Regions from separate parts of the Carboxydothermus ferrireducens DSM 11255 genome, predicted to be linked through region 1. Evidence: riboswitches for the same ligand, from Rfam matches in the RefSeq annotation. Region 1 holds a riboswitch; the other holds the start of a gene.
The links. Region 1 has a riboswitch for glycine ahead of gcvT (glycine cleavage system aminomethyltransferase GcvT). Riboswitches for the same ligand answer to the same signal wherever they lie in the genome.
Positions count from the first base shown of each region.

Region 2: linked by a shared signal. The riboswitch ahead of CARFE_RS14055 (GrdX family protein) and the one ahead of gcvT (glycine cleavage system aminomethyltransferase GcvT) in region 1 are both predicted to bind glycine.

Region 1 covers NZ_ATYG01000001.1:520-3,924, reverse strand. Annotated here, with positions in the region: gene gcvH (glycine cleavage system protein GcvH) at 1-306, opposite strand, end outside; gene gcvT (glycine cleavage system aminomethyltransferase GcvT) at 309-1,391, opposite strand; glycine riboswitch at 1,477-1,548, opposite strand; glycine riboswitch at 1,549-1,658, opposite strand; gene CARFE_RS0100015 (acyl-CoA dehydratase activase) at 1,761-2,498, opposite strand; gene CARFE_RS0100010 (double-cubane-cluster-containing anaerobic reductase) at 2,498-3,405, opposite strand, start outside.
Region 2 covers NZ_ATYG01000003.1:105,903-109,307, forward strand. Annotated here, with positions in the region: gene CARFE_RS0102795 (glycine/sarcosine/betaine reductase component B subunit) at 1-356, opposite strand, end outside; gene CARFE_RS0102800 (thioredoxin family protein) at 368-697, opposite strand; gene trxB (thioredoxin-disulfide reductase) at 712-1,635, opposite strand; gene CARFE_RS14055 (GrdX family protein) at 1,685-2,080, opposite strand; glycine riboswitch at 2,120-2,213, opposite strand; glycine riboswitch at 2,214-2,299, opposite strand; gene CARFE_RS0102825 (thioesterase family protein) at 2,681-3,076, shown strand; gene CARFE_RS0102830 (formate--tetrahydrofolate ligase) at 3,256-3,405, shown strand, end outside.

The DNA of each region.
Region 1 (3,405 bases):
AATCATCCACCCCTTACCATAGGGGTCTTCATTTACCAGTTGCGGCGATTCAATAACTTCTTCATTAACTTCCACAACTTTTCCGGAAACGGGAGCATATAAGTCGGAAGCAGCTTTTACCGACTCCACAACTCCAAAGCTATCTCCGGCGGAAATTTCATCCCCCACACCGGGAAGCTCAATAAATACGATATCTCCCAAAGATTTTTGGGCAAAATCGGTAATCCCGATAATACCGATATTGCCATCTACCTTAATCCACTCATGCTCACGGCTGTACTTTAAATCCTTAGGTACCACACTCATGCTTATTTCCCCCTTTTATAAAATGGTCTTGAAATTACGCGGGCACGCACGCCCTTCCCCCGAATGATTACGTCCACCTCGGTACCAATTTCCGCCGCCTCAAGATCCACCATAGCCATTGCCAGGTTTTTCTTAAGGAACGGTGCAAAGGTACCGGAGGTGACAAAACCTACTCCCCTTTGGTTAAATACTATTTCGTAGCCTTGGCGTGGAATTCCTGCTCCAATCATTTCCAAACCAACAATTTTTCTTTTAAGCCCGGCATTTTTTTGGGCAAGTAAAGCTTCTTTTCCTATAAAATCTTCCTTATTAAACTTAACGGCCCAGCCCAGTCCGGCTTCTAAGGGTGTGATTTCGGCGGAAAGTTCATGGCCGTATAAAGGAAGACAGGCTTCAAATCTTAACGTATCCCGGGCACCAAGACCTGCCGGCTTGACACCAAGATTTAAGAGTTCATTCCAGATTTTTGGAGCCAAATTTGGAGCAAAATAAATTTCAAAGCCATCTTCACCGGTATATCCGGTGCGGCTAACAAGACAGGGAACGCCTGCAACCTCAATTTCGGCAAAACCAAAATATTTAATTCGATTTAAATCAAAAGCGGTTAACTTCTGCAAAATCTCCTGAGCTCTTGGACCCTGCAAAGCAATTTCGGCGGTTTCGTCGGATAAATCGGTAACAGTAACATCGTCCCACCTGTATTGGAGAATATGAGCTAAATCTTTATCTTTATTGGCTGCGTTTACCACCAGCAAATACCGTTCGGTCGAATACTTATAAGCCAAAAGGTCGTCAACAGTACCTCCATCGGGATAGCACATAGTAGTGTAAATTACGTCGCCGGAATTAAGGCGGGAAACATCATTGGTGATAAGGTAATTAACAAACCGTTCCGCTTGCTTTCCGGTAATTTCTATTTCCCCCATGTGGGAAACATCAAACATGCCTACATCGGTTCGAACGGCCATATGTTCTTCTAAAATACCGGTATACTGGACCGGCATCTCCCATCCGCCAAAGGGAACCATTTTCGCACCAAGCTTAATATGTTCCTCATAAAGCGGCGTCCTTTTCAAGTTCTCCATCCCATCACCCCTTTTTAATAGTTTTAACAGCAACACTTTTTTCATCCCAAGAAAAACAAAAAAGACAGATAGCTAAAACAAACTGCTTTAGCCTCTGTCCTTTGACCTGAGAGATTAAACTCCCCGTGGGTGCCCTTTAAGGGACTCTCCAGAGTTTCGTCCGGCAACAGTCCTTTTGCCTGAGAGTTTCACCTTTAAAGCCAAGCAACACTTTAAAGGCTTACTCCTTCGGCGCCCGAAAAACCGGGTCTCTCCTGCTGCCTTCATCCGCCGTATTAAGTTTTCTGTATACATTTTATAACAAAATTCGCATTAATTCAACAATTCCTGCATTTGTGAAAATTTTAATTTAAAAAGAAACCGGGAGGGTTAACTCCCGGTTTCTCTGGCAATTAAAGCCGCACCCAGGGCAGCGGTCACCGATGGTTCTGGGGGTACAACCACCTCGACACCCATTTCCTTTTGCAAAAACAGTCTTAAAGCCGGATATTTTGCTCCTCCTCCGGTAAAAATCAACTTTCGAGGCTTACCAAGGCTTTCTGCAAATTTAGCCAATCTTTTGGCGGTTGTTTTAAATAATCCTGCAATTACTGCTCTCTTGGGAGTTCCCCGGGCAAGGAGAGAAATGACTTCCGATTCGGCAAAAACCGTGCACATGGAATTGATAGGCACGGCATTTTCTTCATTAATCAAATCCTCATCCCGGTAATCATCACCGATTGCCGTTAAAATTATTTCAAGAAATCTCCCCGTACCGGCAGCGCATTTATCATTCATTAAAAAATTAACTACCCTTCCTTGACCATCTTTTTTAATAATTTTGGCATCCTGACCGCCTAAATCTAAGATATAATCCACTTCCGGAAATAATTCGTGGCAACCCCTGGCCTGACAGGTTATTTCCGTTACGACTTTTCCCCGGTTAAAAGCTACCCGTCCGTAGCCGGTAACAACTAAGTTCCTAATTTCACCGGTATTTTTCAGTAATAACTCCCCGGCTTTCACCGGTTCATACCTGGTAGGGACAACCTTAAAAGTATAACTTCCATCTTCTTTAATAATCACCAGTTTTGAGTTGGTTGAGCCCAAATCTAATCCTGCAAACACTACTTTATCATCTCCAAAAAGGCTTCAATCCGCGTTTTTAATTGCCCCTGGTCTTCTTCAGAAAAATCACTTTCGAGCTTTAAGAAAGGAATATTTCTTCTCTCCAATTCCCGTCCGACTAAGTAACTCTCCACTCCATAGGGCTGGCAGAACTGCAGAGAATAATGGATAACTCCATCTACCTGAAGTTTTTGCACCATAGATAAGATATCCTCAAGCCTGCCGGTATTAGGGGTAAAACAGGCACAATTTACCTTTAAAGACCTGGCCGCAATATTTTTAAGCATGCCTTCCACATCCGCCGCCGGTTCTACTAAATCTTTAAAATATCGTTCCCCAATGCAGGTTTCCTCACCCACTACAACACCGCCGGCGCCTTCAATTAAAGCATGGATTTTCCAGTGGGGTATGGGCTGGGGAGTACCGGTAATTAAGATTCGTGGAGCATCTTTGGAAACTACCCCTTCGCCTTTAGCCACCCTTTCTTCCAATTCGTCGCACAGTTCATTAACCTTTGTGGCAAAACGCTCGGGGTCATCAAAAAAGGCCAGCTGGTTAATTAACAGTACGTCAAGGCCATGGATGGGAGCCGGGTTGTGCTTTCTTAAATCGGAAAGCCTTTTTAAAGCTTTTCTTTTTTTGTTTATTTTTTCAATGCCCGCCCTTAAATTTTCTGCATTTAGTTTAACTCCCGTTTTTTCTTCCACAAATTGCGCAAAATCTTTAATTTCCTCTTCCCAGAATTTCCGATCCCGTTCTTCTTTTTTCTGAGGTAGCTCCATTACATAAACTGGAATATATTCATTTAAAATCTCCCAGGCCTTTTTCTTGCCATCACAGGTAGTTTCCCCAACCACGTAGTCGGCCACCTGAAAATAAGGACAAATCCTTTCAATTTTAAAACCCA
Region 2 (3,405 bases), on a different contig from region 1:
GTCATGTCAATAATTCCTTCCTGGAATCCTACAATCTTTCCGGTAGTGACCACAGCAGCACCTTTTAAAACGTGGGTCCGGCCGCTGCCCACCATTTCTACTTTACCGAGAAAACCGGGGAAAATATTTCCTGGGCCTTCCACCTTCACCCGGGGTTCAATGACGTCTTTTACCGGTACAATTCGTACCGATTCGCCCGGGCGGGCTAAGAAAACCTCAACGGAACTAATCCGGTTATCCTCTTTCAATAAGGCTGTTAATTCGTCTTTATTAACGTAAAGAACTCCATTTTCGACCCGGGTACTGGGGCCAAATTCCAGCCCTTTAATGTTAATTTTCCCAAGGGTAAGCCGCATTTTATCCCTCCTTAGCCGATAATGGCCCGAATTTTTTCTTCAATTTCTTCGCGGCCAAAATTACCTTGTAGCTGGTCTACAAGTTCGCCGTTTTTATAAAACTGGAAGGTAGGAAGGCTCATAACTTTAAGCTGAATGGCAAGCCTCCGGTTTTCGGCAGTGTTTAATTTGGTAAACTTCATTTTACCCGCATAGATTTCGGCCAATTCTTCTACTACCGGCATTAAACCCATGCAGGGTACGCACCTGGGACCCCAGAAGTCCACCAGAACCGGAAGCTCGCTTTTTAAAACTTCTTCTTCAAAATTGTCTTTGTTTAGCTCAATTATGTTTCCCGCCATGTTTATCACCTCCTTTACTCGGTACATTCTTCAAGATATTTTTCCGCATGGTAAGCAGCAATAGCACCGTCAGCAGCGGCAGTTACTACCTGCCGTAACAGCTTTTGCCGGACATCGCCGGCGGCGTAGATTCCGGGAATGTTGGTGCGCATGTTTTCATCGGTAATAATGTACCCCTGTTCGTCCAGGTTTACTAAGCCTTTGACAAACTCGGTATTGGGCTTAAGGCCAACATAGATAAAGATTCCGTCAATTTCCCTTTCAAAAACTTCACCGGTGACCACGTTTTTTAAGCGCACTTTTTCCACAACGTCGGTGCCGATAATTTCTTCCACCACGGTGTTCCAAAGGATTTCCAGCTTTTCGTTGGCAAAAGCCCTTTCCTGGAGAACTTTGGTGGCTCTCAAGGTATCGCGGCGATGGACAAGGGTTACCTTATCAGCAAACTTGGTAAGGTAACAGGCTTCCTCAACCGCTGAATCGCCACCCCCTACGACCATGACGTTGGCGCCTTCGTAAAAAGCGGCGTCACAGGTAGCACAGTAGGAAACCCCCCGGGATCTGAATTCTTGCTCTCCCGGACAGCCAAGAAGTTTAGGTGCAGCACCGGAAGCGATAATTACCACTTTCGCAACAAAGTTACCTTTGGTGGTTTTGACGATCCGGTCAGCCCCCGCAAGCTCAATCCCCTTTACTTCGGCCAAAAGTTTTTTGGCACCAAAACGCTTTGCTTGTTCCTCCATTTGGGCGGTAAGTTCCGGGCCGGAAATCCCATGGGCAAATCCCGGATAATTTTCAATTTCATCGGTAGTGGCAGCCTGTCCGCCGGTGGAAAGCTTTTCAATATAAAGGGTGGAAAGCTTACTCCGGGCGCTGTAAAGAGCTGCGGAAAGTCCAGCAGGACCGGCGCCGATGATGATTACATCGTATCTTTCCATACGATATTCCTCCTTTTAAAGGGAAAAGTTATAAATTAAAGTTATAAACTTATGTAATAAGACCCATGCTGTAAAGGAAACTTTTAAAAAAATCCAGGTCTATTACAGCAAAATCTTCCAGAAAGAGCTCGATTTCCTTGGGACGAGACCGTTTTTCTAATAGCTCTTTGGTTTTTAAATAGCTAATTTCAGCCATTAGGATGGAATCGTAATCGGATTCTTGCTCGAGCTTTTCTAAAACTACGGTTTTATAAGGTGTTTGGTTTGGCTTAATGCTACCGGTCAAGGGATGGGTTAAAAGTTTATAACCTAAATGGCAGAGATCACGCACTTTTGCTAACACATCTTCGGTATATCCATCCACCCAGATAATCGTAAAGCGGGGTTCTAAAGTAAATCTTTGAATATAGTCTTTGACTTTCGGATTATTTGTAATCACCAGCATGAAAAATTCCTCCTAAAAGAAAAACAGAGGCCGAATAACTTTCCGGCCTCTGTCCTTACAACCTGAGAGATTCCCGGGCCCAAGGCTACGGGTTTCTCCTTCGGTGCCGCATTTTGCGGACTCTCCAGAGTTCCGTCCGGTTGCGGTCCTTTTGCCTGAGAGTTTCGGTTGCCCTTGCTCCTTCGGCGCCCGATTACGGGTCTCTCCCACAACCTTCATCCGGAAAATTTCATTATTAATTTTTGGGGGGATGGAGTAAAAATATGCAGGGGGAGAATGAAAAGTTTTTCTTAACTTTTCAATTTCTATTATATACATTCGTGACAATTTACACAAGTCCTGCTACAAAAATTTAATTTTTTCGACAAATTTAGAAGTTTTTATCTTGTGAAAATTAAGAAAATGGCGAAAATATGAGAAAATATTTTTTAGTTTATTGTGACAAAAAGCGCATATAAAGAGGTTTGTATACCAATGCAGTATACAGCTTAATTTACTTAATCTTAACAATATTTTTTTTAAGGATTAAAAATAGAAAGAGGAAATTTAAAGGGAAGGAAAGAATAAAATAATAAACACGTGGAAAAGTGGGGTGATAGGATGGCGGAAAGCCTTACCGAAGGCCTGGAAGGGACGGCTAAAACTACCGTTTCCCTGGAAAAAACGGCCAAGGCAGTGGGGAGTGGAAGTTTAGAAGTATTTGCCACTCCAATGATGGTAGCTTTGATGGAAAAAGCGGCGGTAAATGCTGTTGCTGCTGCGTTATCTCCGGGAGAAACTACCGTGGGGACAAAAATTGAGGTTTCTCACATAAAAGCATCGCCCGTCGGTGCTTTGGTTGAAGCTAAAGCCAAATTGATTTCCGTTGAAGGGCGAAAGCTTACGTTTTTGGTGGAAGCTTTTGATGAGCAGGGGAAAATAGGGGAAGGACGGCATGAAAGGGTACGAGTGAACATTGAGAAATTTTTAGGAAAGGTAAGTTCCAGAGAAAAATAAAGGGATATTGAGGGAAAAATAAAGTTAATGAAAGTTCCTACAATATCTTTTAGGAAAATTTAAAAATTTCAAAATATAAGCAGGAATTTGGCCCGAAGAAGAGAATAATCTATTAATTGATGCTCAAAATAGTTTGGTAAAGGTTATTTAAAAATTTAAGGGAAAGGAAGGGAAAGGATATGAAAAGTGATATCGAAATTGCCCAGGAGGCAAAATTAGAGCCCATAGTAAAAATAGCGGAAAAGTTAGGGCTCACCGAAGATGACATTGAACTGTATGGTAAGTACAAAGCAAAAATTGCAGCTCACGTTTGGGACAAGATCAAGGAC